Regions from separate parts of the Paraburkholderia sp. RL17-368-BIF-A genome, predicted to be linked through region 3. Evidence: predicted binding sites of a transcription regulator. Region 3 holds the regulator's gene; each other region holds the start of a gene.
The links. Region 3 encodes HrcA, which represses chaperone genes, less so after heat shock. Its sites were predicted from a motif close to TTAGCACTCNNNNNNNNNGAGTGCTAA; they were not measured.
Positions count from the first base shown of each region.

Region 1: a site for HrcA is predicted at 1,689-1,715, ahead of P0D87_RS07260 (co-chaperone GroES). Genes of this name have one in related genera too.
Region 2: a site for HrcA is predicted at 1,910-1,936, ahead of groES (co-chaperone GroES). Genes of this name have one in related genera too.

Region 1 covers NZ_JARESN010000003.1:288,372-292,655, reverse strand. The annotation lists gene groL (chaperonin GroEL) at 1-1,356, opposite strand, end outside; gene P0D87_RS07260 (co-chaperone GroES) at 1,375-1,665, opposite strand; gene P0D87_RS07255 (sugar ABC transporter ATP-binding protein) at 1,966-3,462, shown strand; gene P0D87_RS07250 (ABC transporter permease) at 3,459-4,284, shown strand, end outside.
Region 2 covers NZ_JARESN010000005.1:271,658-275,941, reverse strand. The annotation lists gene groL (chaperonin GroEL) at 1-1,494, opposite strand, end outside; gene groES (co-chaperone GroES) at 1,547-1,837, opposite strand; gene P0D87_RS11685 (DoxX family protein) at 2,226-2,597, opposite strand; gene P0D87_RS11680 (NmrA family NAD(P)-binding protein) at 2,677-3,549, opposite strand; gene P0D87_RS11675 (winged helix-turn-helix transcriptional regulator) at 3,716-4,135, shown strand.
Region 3 covers NZ_JARESN010000005.1:109,044-113,327, forward strand. The annotation lists gene recN (DNA repair protein RecN) at 1-632, opposite strand, end outside; gene P0D87_RS10980 (NAD kinase) at 711-1,613, opposite strand; gene hrcA (heat-inducible transcriptional repressor HrcA) at 1,932-2,951, shown strand; gene hemH (ferrochelatase) at 3,134-4,204, shown strand; gene P0D87_RS10995 (RNA-binding S4 domain-containing protein) at 4,214-4,284, shown strand, end outside.

The DNA of each region.
Region 1 (4,284 bases), on a different contig from region 3:
CCGCAGCGGTTCTTCTAGCGCGCGCAGCACGATCTTGATGCCCGCATCCTGATCGGCATTCACGCCCTTGAGCGCACTGATAGCCTGCTTCACGCGAATCAGCGCGACGCCGCCGCCCGGCACGATGCCTTCCTCGACAGCGGCACGCGTTGCATGCAGCGCGTCGTCGACACGGTCTTTCTTTTCCTTGACCTCGATCTCGGTCGCGCCGCCCACCTTGATGACCGCCACGCCGCCCGCCAGTTTCGCGACCCGTTCCTGCAGTTTCTCGCGGTCGTAGTCCGAACTGGCTTCCTCGATCTGCGTGCGAATCTGCTTCACGCGCGCTTCGATGTTCTTGCTGTCGCCCGCGCCGTCGATGACGGTGGTGTTTTCCTTGCCGACCTCGATCCGCTTGGCCTGACCGAGTTCCGCGAGCGTCGCTTTTTCGAGCGACAGTCCCGTTTCTTCGGCGATCACCTGGCCGCCGGTCAGAATCGCGATGTCTTCGAGCAGCGCCTTGCGGCGATCGCCGAAGCCCGGCGCCTTCACAGCAACCGTCTTCAGAATGCCGCGAATGTTGTTGACCACGAGTGTAGCCAGCGCTTCGCCTTCGACATCTTCCGCGATGATCAGAAGCGGGCGGCCGGCTTTCGCGACCTGTTCGAGAACCGGCAGCAGATCGCGAATGTTCGATACCTTCTTGTCGTGCAGCAGCACGAACGGGTTATCGAGCACGGCAACCTGTTTGTCCTGATCGTTGATGAAATACGGCGACAGGTAGCCACGATCGAATTGCAGACCTTCCACCACGTCGAGCTCATCGTCGAGCGACTTGCCGTCTTCCACTGTGATCACGCCTTCCTTGCCGACACGGTCGATCGCTTCGGCAATCCGCTGGCCGATCGACTCTTCGCCGTTGGCCGAGATCGTCGCGACCTGAGCGATTTCCTTGCTGGTCGTGGTCGGCCTGCTGATCTTCTTGAGCTCGTCGATCGCGGCGATCACGGCCTTGTCGATGCCGCGCTTCAGGTCCAGCGGATTGAGGCCCGCCGCTACATACTTCTGTCCTTCACGGACGATGGCTTGCGCGAGCACGGTCGCGGTAGTGGTGCCGTCGCCGGCGGCGTCGCTGGTGCGCGAGGCGACTTCCTTCACGAGCTGCGCGCCGATGTTCTGCACGCGGTCCGGCAATTCGATTTCCTTGGCGACCGAGACGCCGTCCTTGGTCACGATGGGCGAACCGAAGCTGCGTTCGAGCACAACATTGCGGCCCTTCGGACCGAGCGTGACCTTGACCGCATTGGCCAGAATGTTGACGCCTTCGACGAGTTTCGAGCGGGCGACGTCGCTGAAGATGATTTCTTTTGCTGCCATGATTTGACGCTCCGTTCGTTATTGAGTGACCACTGCCACAACATCTTCTTCGCGCAGCACGAGCAGTTCGTTGCCGTCGACTTTGACCGACTGTCCCGCATATTTGCCGAACAGCACGCGCTCGCCGACCTTGAGGTCAGGTTCGACGCGCTTGCCGTCGCTATCGCGCTTGCCCGGACCAATGGCGATAACTTCGCCCTGATCGGGTTTTTCGGCAGCGCTTTCAGGGATCACGATGCCCGAAGCGGTTTTGGTTTCCTGGTCGAGACGCTTGACGATCAGGCGGTCATGCAAAGGACGTAGGCTCATGGTTCGATATCCGCGTGTGAGTTTTGGCACTCGTCGTTGGTGAGTGCTGACCGGAATCGAGTATAGAAAGAAGAGCGCGCGTTGCTCCAATAAGCGATTCATCGAAGGTTATGCGCGTTTGGCATTTGGGTGGAGGCTAGTCGCCCGTTGCTTGCGGTTCTGTCTCCGGGCCGATATCGGGCCAGGGAAGAGAAAGCGGTCACACTATCGATATGAGCAACGCTTCGTTGGCCGGCTGATATCCGCTAGCTACGATGGTCGGTCATTCGCTACGAGCGCAGTCACGCTGCGCGCTCTTCGATGGCCGTTCCCATTCTGACCGTCGCCGCCGTTTCCAAACGCTTCGGCCCCACGCTGGCGCTCGATTCCGTCGACTTCTCGATCAGCGCCGGTGAAGTCGTCGCGCTGATGGGCGCCAACGGCGCGGGCAAATCCACACTGGTCAAAATCTTGAGTGGGGTTTATCGCCCCGACGGCGGCAATCTGAGCTTGCGTGGCGAGCCGTTCCAGCCCGCGTCGCCGCATCACGCGAAACAGCTCGGCATTGCCACCGTCCACCAGTCCATTGCGGATGCGGTGGTGCCGGCGCTTTCCATAGCGGACAACCTGTTGCTCGACCGCCTGTGCGATCCGGCCTCGCCGTGGCGCGCGCCGCCGGCAGCGCGCATTCGCGACGCGGCGCCGTTGGCCGCGCGGGTAGGGCTGGACGCCGATCTGGCTGCGCCCTTGGCGTCGCTGTCGCTCGCCGCGCAGCAGCTCGTGACGCTGGCGCGTGCTTTGGCTACGCGACCGGCGCTGCTGATTCTCGATGAACCCACGGCCAGTCTGTCCGAGCCGGAGGCCGAGCGTCTCTTTGCGTTGCTCGAGCGCTTGCGCGATGAAGGTGTTGCGATTCTGCTGGTATCGCATCGGCTCGGCGACCTGCGTCGTATTGCGCAGCGCGTGACGATTGTGCGCGACGGCCGCATCGTCTCCGACTTACGCGCGCCGATCGATTTCAACGCCGCAGTGGAAACGATGATCGGCCGCAAACTGCGCAGCGATCGCAACGCGGCTGTGTCCACTCAAGCTGCTCTTTCCGCTCAGAAGCCCTGCTTCAGCGTGCGCGATCTGCAATTGACGCCCGGCAGCGTCCCTTTCGATCTGGACGTGCAGCAAGGCGAAATCGTCGCGATCGCCGGGCCGGTCGGCGGGGGCAAGTCGCGTTTTGCACGGGCCATTTTTGGCGCGATCCGCACAGCGTCCGGCACGATGACGCTCGACGGCAAGCCGTGGCGTCCGCGCTCACCTGCCGACGCAATCCGCGCCGGTGTCTTCCTCGCGGGCGAAGACCGTTGGCGTACATCGCTATTTCCGGACAGCGTACCGTTCGCGTCGATCGCGGGCACGCTCAGCTTTCCGTTTCTCACGCGCTGGTTCAGGCGGGGCGTGGTCAAGCGCGGCCGCGAACAGCGCGCGGCGGCCGACGCAATCGACAACTTCGGGATTCGCTGCACGGGTCCGGATGACCGGCTCACGCGTCTATCAGGCGGCAATCAGCAGAAAGTCGTGCTCGCGCGCTGGCATGCGCAACCCGCGCGTTTGCTGCTGCTCGACGAACCGTTTCAGGGCGTCGATGCGGGCGCACGCGCCGATATCGTCGATACGTTGCGGCGTCACGCCGGCCAACGCGCCACGCTCGTTTTCGTCAGCGATCTCGAAGAGGCGCTCGAGATCGCCGATCGCGTCGTCCGTTTCGATCGGGCCACGCTCGACCCTGCCGCCCATTCCGACTTCACTCTCCACGCTCACTCATGAAAACCAGCTCTTCGATTGCATCCGAGGCCGTCGATCAAAACGCGCACGCCGCACGAACCCCGGTCGCGCGCAAAAGCGGCGCATTGCGCAGCCTGCGAGGCCACCTCGAACGAACCGGCATGCTCCTCGTGCTCGCGCTACTGATCGTCGTCTTTGCGCTCAACCAGCCGGCGTTTCTGAATATCGACAACCTGTTCAGCATTTTGCAGTCGGTGTCGATTGTGGCGCTGCTCGGAATCGGCGTGACCGTGACGCTTGCGGCGGGCGGTTTCGATCTGTCGGTGGGCAGCGTGGCCGCATCGGCGCAGATGGCGGCAAGCTATGTGTTGATCGTCTGGCACGGCAATACGCTCGCGGCAGTCGCCGCATGCCTCGTCCTCGGCGTGCTGGCGGGTCTTTTCAACGGCCTGTTGATTACGCGCCTGCGCGTGCCGGATCAGCTTGCCACGCTCGGCACGCTATTTCTGCTCGCCGGCTTGCAATTGATACCCACAGGTGGCCGTTCGCTCGCCACGGGTACGATCCTGCCCGACGGCACGGAAACGACCGGCGTATTCCCCGATGCGTTCCTGGCGCTCGGACGTCTGCGTCTATTCGACGTCGTGCCGTTGCCGGTGATCGTGCTTGCCGTGTTGACGGTGGTGGCTTGCGTGTTGATGGAAAGCACGCGCTGGGGCCGCGTCATTTACGCAATCGGCGGCAACGAGACGGCGGCGCGTCTGGCTGGCGCACCGACTGCGCGCTACCGGATCGCCGCGTATGTCGTGTCGGGCGCGATTGCTTCGCTGGGCGGCGTGCTGATTGCCGCGCGTGTCGGCCGTG
Region 2 (4,284 bases), 160 kb from region 3:
CTTCGTCGGGTCCACGACACCGGCGTCGACCAGGTCGACGTACTCGCCGGTCGCTGCGTTGTAGCCGTAGTTGCCCTGACCAGCAGCAACTGCCGCCACCACGACGCTGGCTTCTTCGCCGCCGTTCGTGACGATCTGGCGCAGCGGCTCTTCCATTGCGCGCAGAACGATCTTGATACCTGCGTCCTGATCGGCGTTAGCGCCCTTCAGGCCGGCGATCGCCGTACGTGCGCGGATCAGCGCAACGCCGCCGCCAGCAACGATGCCTTCTTCCACAGCTGCGCGCGTTGCGTGCAGTGCGTCTTCGACACGTGCCTTCTTTTCCTTCATTTCGACTTCGGTCGCAGCGCCGACCTTGATCACTGCAACGCCGCCTGCCAGCTTGGCAACGCGCTCTTGCAGCTTTTCACGGTCGTAGTCCGACGTTGCTTCTTCGATCTGCTTGCGCACTTGCTTGACGCGCGCTTCGATGTTCGCACCTTCGCCAGCGCCGTCGATGATCGTCGTGTTTTCCTTGCCCACTTCGATACGCTTCGCCTGGCCCAGTTCTGCCAGCGTTGCCTTTTCGAGCGTCAGGCCGGTTTCTTCAGCGATGACCTGGCCGCCGGTCAGGATCGCGATGTCTTCCAGCATGGCCTTACGGCGATCGCCGAAGCCCGGAGCCTTCACAGCAACCGTCTTCAGAATGCCGCGGATGTTGTTCACCACCAGCGTTGCCAGTGCTTCGCCTTCGACGTCTTCTGCGATGATCAGCAGCGGACGGCCAGCCTTGGCGACCTGTTCCAGAACCGGCAGCAGATCACGGATGTTCGAGACCTTCTTGTCGTGCAGCAGCACGAACGGGTTCTCGAGCACGGCAACTTGCTTGTCCGGGTTGTTGATGAAGTACGGCGACAGGTAGCCGCGGTCGAATTGCATACCTTCGACAACGTCCAGCTCGTCTTGCAGCGACTTGCCGTCTTCGACGGTAATCACACCTTCCTTGCCGACCTTGTCCATTGCTTCAGCAATGCGGTCGCCGATCGACGAGTCGCTGTTTGCCGAAATCGCGCCAACTTGTGCGATTTCCTTGTTGGTCGTGCACGGCTTGCTGATCTTGCGCAGTTCTTCGATTGCAGCCGTCACAGCCTTGTCGATACCGCGCTTCAGGTCCATCGGGTTCATGCCCGATGCAACGTACTTCATGCCTTCGCGGACGATCGACTGAGCCAGGACCGTTGCGGTCGTGGTGCCGTCACCTGCGTTGTCGCTGGTCTTGGAAGCCACTTCCTTGACCATTTGCGCGCCCATGTTCTGGAGCTTGTCTTTCAGTTCGATCTCTTTCGCGACCGACACACCGTCCTTGGTGACCGTCGGGCCGCCGAAGCTGCGTTCCAGGACAACGTTGCGGCCCTTCGGACCCAGCGTGACCTTCACAGCATTCGCGAGGATGTTCACGCCTTCGACCATCTTGGCACGGGCGGAATCACCGAATACGACGTCTTTAGCTGCCATCTTCTAACTCCTTGAATTCTCTGGATATAACCGTGTAAGTAGCGCTTTGCGCTTACTTGTTGACCACGGCCATGATGTCTTCTTCGCGCATGACCAGCAGTTCGTTGCCGTCGACCTTGACGGTCTGGCCTGCGTACTTGCCGAACAGAACGCGGTCGCCAACCTTCACGTCGAGGGCGATTTGTGCGCCCTTATCGTCACGCTTGCCCGGGCCGACGGCCAGGATTTCGCCCTGATCCGGCTTTTCTGCTGCGGCTTCGGGGATCACGATGCCCGACGCGGTCTTGGTTTCTTGATCCAGACGCTTGACGATCACGCGATCATGCAAAGGACGAAGGTTCATACATACTCCTCTCTTGATTGAGACTGAAGAACGCTTGGAAAACCCGGCTGGCCGAGCCAACCGGCGAAGTTGTTAGCACTCTCGTGCGACGAGTGCTAATTATATGGACAGGTGGTGACAAATTCAAGAAGGGAGGGATCGTTGGCGAGTTTCGTCCAACTTTGAAGCTGGTTTACTTCAGCTTGAGCCGCGAGCGTGCGCAGCAGGACAAATTACCCTTGTACATACAAGGGCTTACGGTCACGAATCGCCGTAATCCGACGCGGCAACCTTTACGTTTGGCCCGCCAGATTCGATGTGCGAGGCAACCCACGCAAGGTCGGTAAAAACCCTTACTACCCGGAGCTTCAAGCTACGCTGCTTGAAGCTCTTGAGGGCCGCATAAGGTTTAGGCGGCAACCACGGAACCCGCAGCGAGCCGCTTGCGCCAGGCAATCCAGCCGACAACAATCGATAGTATCGCCACGACAAGCGGCGCCACCCCATGTCCGTATTCGCCGTGCACTGTCACGGTTGCCAGCGCGGCCAACATCACGGTGCAGCCGAGCGCCGCGCCCCACAGCCGTGTCCGTGCTCGCGCCAGCAGAACGGCGGTCATGAGTTCCAGCGAACCGGTCACAAAATGGAACCAGTGCGGGTATCCCCACTTCAGGTATTCCTCGAAGATGGATCGCGGGGCGACGATGTTGCTGAGTGATCCCACGACGAAAAAAGCCGCGAGAACCAAAGGTAATATCTGGCGCCAGGAAAACTTGGACATTCGTTCTGCCTTCTCCAATGAAGGGCTGCCGAGCATCAGTGTGGCCGCCTGGTCGACGAGCCGACACGATCTACTCTGTTCATGCCGTGGTGGCCTTGTAGGCCGCCGCAAAGACATCGCGAGGCGATGTCGTGCCCGCGACGTGCTCGGTGCCCGCAACGCCGAGGTCCATCCAGCCCGCGTTGACGGCATCGAACATCGCTTCGGCGGGTCCGGTGTGGCCCTTCGGAATGCCGAACTGTTCGAATGCCGCCGCCCACCCGGCCCGCGGGATGGCAAAGGCCTTGACGTCGCGCTGCAAGACTTCGCCCAGTTGGGCGGCGACTTCGTCGGCGCTGACCATCGAGCCAAGCTCGACAACGCGATGCCCGGACCACGTCGGCCCGGTCAGCAGCGTCACCACCTGGGCGCCGATATCGTCGGTCGCGATCATGGTCGACTTCCGGCTCGTCGGGTTGTAGTAGACGGGTAGCGTGCCGTCCTGGGCAACGTGCAAGCCGTAAAGGAAGTTTTCGAAAAACCCGCCGGCTCGCACATAGGCGATCGGCAACGTCAGGTGGCGCAGCCCCTCCTCAAGAAGCGACAGGGCCGTGATCATTCCTAGCCCGCTGGTTCTGTTCGCACCCATCGACGACAGCACAACCACCCGCGGCGGCACTGCCCTGGCCAGCGCTTCGACATAGTTCGCGATCACGCTCTTTGCTTCCCTGAAATCCGGCGACGGGGCCCAGACCGCCGGCAGCATGACAAATGCACCGTCGACTCCTTCGAGCGCCCTCTCTACGGCGGCCGCATCATTCCAGTCGCCGTCGACCAGTTCCACACCCTGATCCGCCCAATTCGCCGCCTTCTCGCGATTGCGGACCAGCGCCCGGACTTTCCTCCCTTGCGCCAAAAGATGTTGCGCCGTTGCCCCGCCTACGCGTCCCGTGATTCCCATAACCAGAAACATGTACTTCTCCTGAAATTAGTATCCTGCGACTCCACCACACGCCCGGCCCAGAGGTCCGTAGGAGTGGTGAACGGTCTTTGTTTGAGGGCAGGTCTATCATAGAGACCTCTGCCTTCCATCGTAAGGAGGCAGTTTTTTGTTACCAGAAGAGTTAAAGGGAACCCGAATGAGCACGTCCCAGAATGCGATCGACAGATTCAGCCGATATCAGCGTCAATTGGCCGACGCCCAGCCGGCACACTGCGCGGTTCGCGACGTGCTGGACCGCATCGGCGACAAATGGAGCATGCTCATGGTCATGGAGCTCGCGACGCGATCGCAGCGCTTCAGTGAGCTTCACCGGGCCATCCCGGACATTTCCAAGCGCATGCTGACTCAGACACTGCGCGATCTCGAGCGCGACGGACTCGTCACTCGCCATGTTTTTTCAACGAGGCCGCCGACCGTCGAATATCGTTTGGCCGCACTAGGCCAATCCCTGTTGGAACCGATGGCGGCGCTCATCGATTGGGCCGATCGCCGTTATCCGGAGATCCATGCCGCGCGCATCCGCTTTGACGGCGCGCCCGGTGATGTCCCGCGCTAGATGCCTGGCCTGATGTGAGGATGATGGCGAAAGCCTGAAGCGGTCAGCTTATGTTGGGCTTCGCAGATGGCGCGGTAGGACGCATCACTCGTTTAGTACTCGACTTGGGACGCCGAGGCGAAAACCGCATGGAGAACGCGTAGCAGGCG
Region 3 (4,284 bases):
TCGCCCGGCTGCGGCGCGAGCTTGTCCAGCTCGGCAAGCTGCCATGCCAGACGCTCGCGTTCCAGCTGCAATTCGCGGTCGCGGGTTTGCGCGTGCTCGACCGCCTGCACCTTCTCGCGCCAGGCGCGCCACGCGCGCGTGACGCTCGCGGACAGCTCGGTCAGCCCTGCATGCGTGTCGAACAGCTCGCGCTGCGCGTCGGGCCGCATCAGCAACTGGTGCGCGTGCTGGCCGTGAATATCCACCAGCATTTCGCCGACTTCGCGCAGTTGCGCGAGCGTCGCCGCGGTGCCGTTGATGAACGCGCGCGAGCGGCCGTTCGCATCCACCACGCGGCGCAGCATCACAGTGCCGCCGTGCTGGCCGTCCGCCGCGGCCGTGCTCAACGCCTGCTCGTCGAGCCACTGGTCCACTTGCGCGTGCGTGTCGAATTCGGCGGTGATGTCGGCGCGGGTCTCGCCGGTCCGCACGACGTTCGCGTCGGCGCGCGCACCCAGCGCGAGCGCCAGCGCGTCGATCAGGATCGACTTGCCGGCGCCGGTTTCGCCGGAGAAAACGGTAAAGCCGCTGTCGAATTCGAGGTCGAGCGCGGCGACGATGACGAAGTCGCGTATCGAGAGGTGGCGAAGCATGGAAGTCGTTTGTGCTTGTCGGTGAGCTTGGTATCGGGTTTTACGAACTGCGCGCTTGCGGTCCGGCGTCCGCGCCGGTCACGGCTTGGGATCTTCCTCGTGCGACGGGTATTCGTTCCAGTGCAGCTTCTTGCGCAGCGTCGCGAAATAGCTGTAGCCGACCGGATGCAGCATCGGCACCGTATGACGCGAGCGGCGCACTTCGATTGAGTCGCCGAGTTCCAGCGACGTGAACGACTGCATGTCGAAATTGACGTTCACCTCGCGCCCCGAAACGATCTGGATGCTGACCTTCGAATCGTCCGGCAGCACGATGGGCCGGTTCGACAGCGCATGCGGCGCGATCGGCACGAGCACGATGCCCTGCAGTTGCGGATGCAGAATCGGCCCTTGCGACGACAGCGCGTACGCCGTCGAGCCGGTCGGCGTGGCGACGATCAGTCCGTCCGAACGCTGGTTGTACATGAAGCGCCCATCCACCGACACATGCAGCTCCGCCATGCCCGAAAAGCCGCTGCGATTCACCACGACGTCATTGAACGCGAGCGCGTGATAGATCGGATTGCCCTGGCGCATGATGCGCGCTTCGAGCAGCACGCGTTCCTCGCGCTCGAAGTTGCCCGCCAGCATTTGCGGCACGGTCACGCTCATGTCGGAGATCGGGATGTCGGTAATGAAGCCCAGCCGTCCGTGATTGATGCCGATGAGCGGCGTGCGGTACGGCGCCAGTTGCCGGCCGATGCCGAGCATCGTGCCGTCGCCGCCGAGCACGACAGCCACGTCGGCGCGCGCGCCGATTTCGGCGGGGCGCAGCGCCGGATAGTCGGTTACGCCGATTTCGGCCGCGGTGTCGGCTTCGAAAACGACTTCGAAGCCGCGCTTCGCGATGCACGTGGCGAGCGCGGTCAGCGGGTCGCGGATGCCCGGCGTATTGTTGCGCCCGACGAGCGCGACAGTCTTGAACTGGCTGGTTACTTGCATGCCGGCATTACACCATAGGTAGGGCCTGAAAAGAACGGGGCCGGGACGCCGCGGCCGGCCGTTCGCAGCGGGCCGTGAGCGCAGTGCGGGATTATCGTTAGAATGGTGAAGCCTTGATGACATGCGCGCCGCGCAAACCGCACCGGCGCGCGGCTGGCCGGACCGTCGGCAACGGGGCCGGCGGCACGCCCGACACAATGCGGCACGTTGTGCTGGAACGAGCGCAAGGCGCGGTCCCGGCGGGCGGCGGGAAATTCGCCGGTGATGGGCGCCGTCGGCGCTCGCGGTAGTCGCCTCATTGAGCTAAAATTTTTCGTCATGCTAGATCCTCGCGCACAAACCCTCCTGAAAACGCTGATCGAGCGCTACATTGCCGAAGGTCAGCCGGTCGGCTCGCGCACGTTGTCGCGCTATTCGGGCCTGGAGTTGAGCCCGGCAACCATCCGCAACGTCATGTCGGATCTCGAGGATCTCGGGCTCGTCATCAGTCCGCATACTTCGGCGGGACGCATTCCCACGCCGCGCGGCTACCGGCTGTTCGTCGACACCATGCTCACGGTCGAATCCGCCGCGGACGAAGAGGCGGTCACCCGCACGGTCAAGACTACGCTGCAGGCAGGCGAGCCGCAGAAAATCGTCGCGGCCGCGGCGAGCGTGCTCTCGAATCTGTCGCAGTTCGCCGGTGTCGTGCTGACGCCGCGGCGCAGTCACGTGTTCAAGCAGATCGAGTTCATGCGGCTGTCGGACAAGCGCATTCTGCTCATCATCGTGACGCCGGAAGGCGACGTGCAGAACCGCATGATGGCGACCCAGCGCGACTTTTCGCCGTCCGAGCTCGTGGAGGCTTCGAACTACATCAACGCGCACTTCGCCGGCCTGTCTTTCGACGAAGTGCGCCGCCGCCTGCGCGAAGAAATCGACCAGTTGCGCGGCGACATGACCACGCTCATGCACGCGGCCGTCACGGCGAGCACGGACGAATCCGACACCGGCGAGACCGTGCTGATTTCGGGCGAGCGCAATCTGCTCGAAGTCGCCGATCTTTCCTCGGACATGGCGCGCCTGCGCAAGCTGTTCGATGTGTTCGACCAAAAGACCAGTCTCCTTCAGTTGCTGGATGTGTCGAGTCATGCGGCCGGCGTGCAGATCTTCATAGGCGGCGAGTCCAACCTCGTGCCTATCGAGGAAATGAGCGTCGTCACCGCGCCCTATGAGGTGAACGGCAAGATCGTCGGCACGCTCGGGGTGATCGGCCCGACGCGGATGGCGTACAACCGCGTCATCCCGATCGTGGACATCACCGCAAGACTGCTTTCGCTCACGCTAAGTCAGCAGTAGCGGTCAACGCCGCGGCGGTCGATGCGGCACATCATGCGCGAGCGCGCGCCGCTTGCCAATTAGCCGAACGGCCAGGGGCGCCTGGGGCGCGCGGCCACGAAGGCCGCCGCCATAGGGCGCACCGCTATAATGAATCTCACCTGTTCAACCCTCCGCTCACTGCGGTTACCCGGCTATAGCCTATGCGCTTCGACCTCGAGCGGCCTTCGCAGAACGCCACGTCGCACCGTGTTGCCGTGCTGCTGATCAACCTCGGCACGCCCGACGCGCCAACTCCGCGGGCGGTTCGCCGCTATCTCGCGCAGTTCCTGTCCGACCCTCGGGTGGTCGAGATTCCGGCGCTGCTGTGGCAGATCATTCTGCGGTTGCTGATCCTGCCGTTCAGAGGCCGCGCGTCCGCGAAGAAATATGCGGCCGTCTGGATGCCCGAAGGCTCGCCGCTGCGCGTCTATACGGAAAAGCAGGTGGAAGCGTTGCGCCATCTGCTGCAGTTGAACGACTACACGGTGCTCGTCGAATACGCGATGCGTTACGGCACGCCGGGCATTCCCGCGATGCTGAATCAGCTCAAGCTCGCGGGCGCCGAGCGGGTGCTGCTCGTGCCGATGTATCCGCAGTATTCGTCGTCGACCACGGCGACCGCTTTCGACGACGCCTTCTCCGCGATGAAGCGCATGCGCAATCAGCCGGAGATCCGCACGGTGCGTCAATACGCCGATCATCCGGCATATATCGCGGCGCTCGCGGCGCAGGTGCGTCACTACTGGCATCTTCATGGCCAGCCGGATTTCGCGGCGGGCGACAAACTCGTGTTGAGCTTTCATGGCGTGCCCAAACGCACGCTGGATCTCGGCGATCCGTATCACGAGCAGTGTCAGACAACCGGCGCGCTGCTGATGCAGGCGCTTGGTCTCACGTCGGTGGAATGCCGCATCACCTTCCAGTCGCGCTTCGGCAAGGCCGAGTGGCTGCAGCCCTACACGGCGCCCACGTTGAAGGAACTCGGCGCGGCAGGCGTGCGGCGTGCTGATGTATTTTGTCCGGGCTTCACGGCCGACTGCCTGGAGACGATCGAAGAAATCGGCATGGAAGTGCGCGACGAATTCCTGCATGCGGGCGGCAAGGAATTTCACCGCATTCCGTGTGTGAACGCGTCGCAGGCGTGGATCGCCGCGCTCGGCGAAATCGTCGCGCAGAATCTGCAAGGCTGGCCGGTGCAGGCAGTACCCGTGCCGCATAACACAGCGGCTTGACGAGACTTCATGAACTACAGGATTTCAACCGAACCGGGCGCGAAACTGCGCATCGACAAATGGCTTTGGGCGGCGCGCTT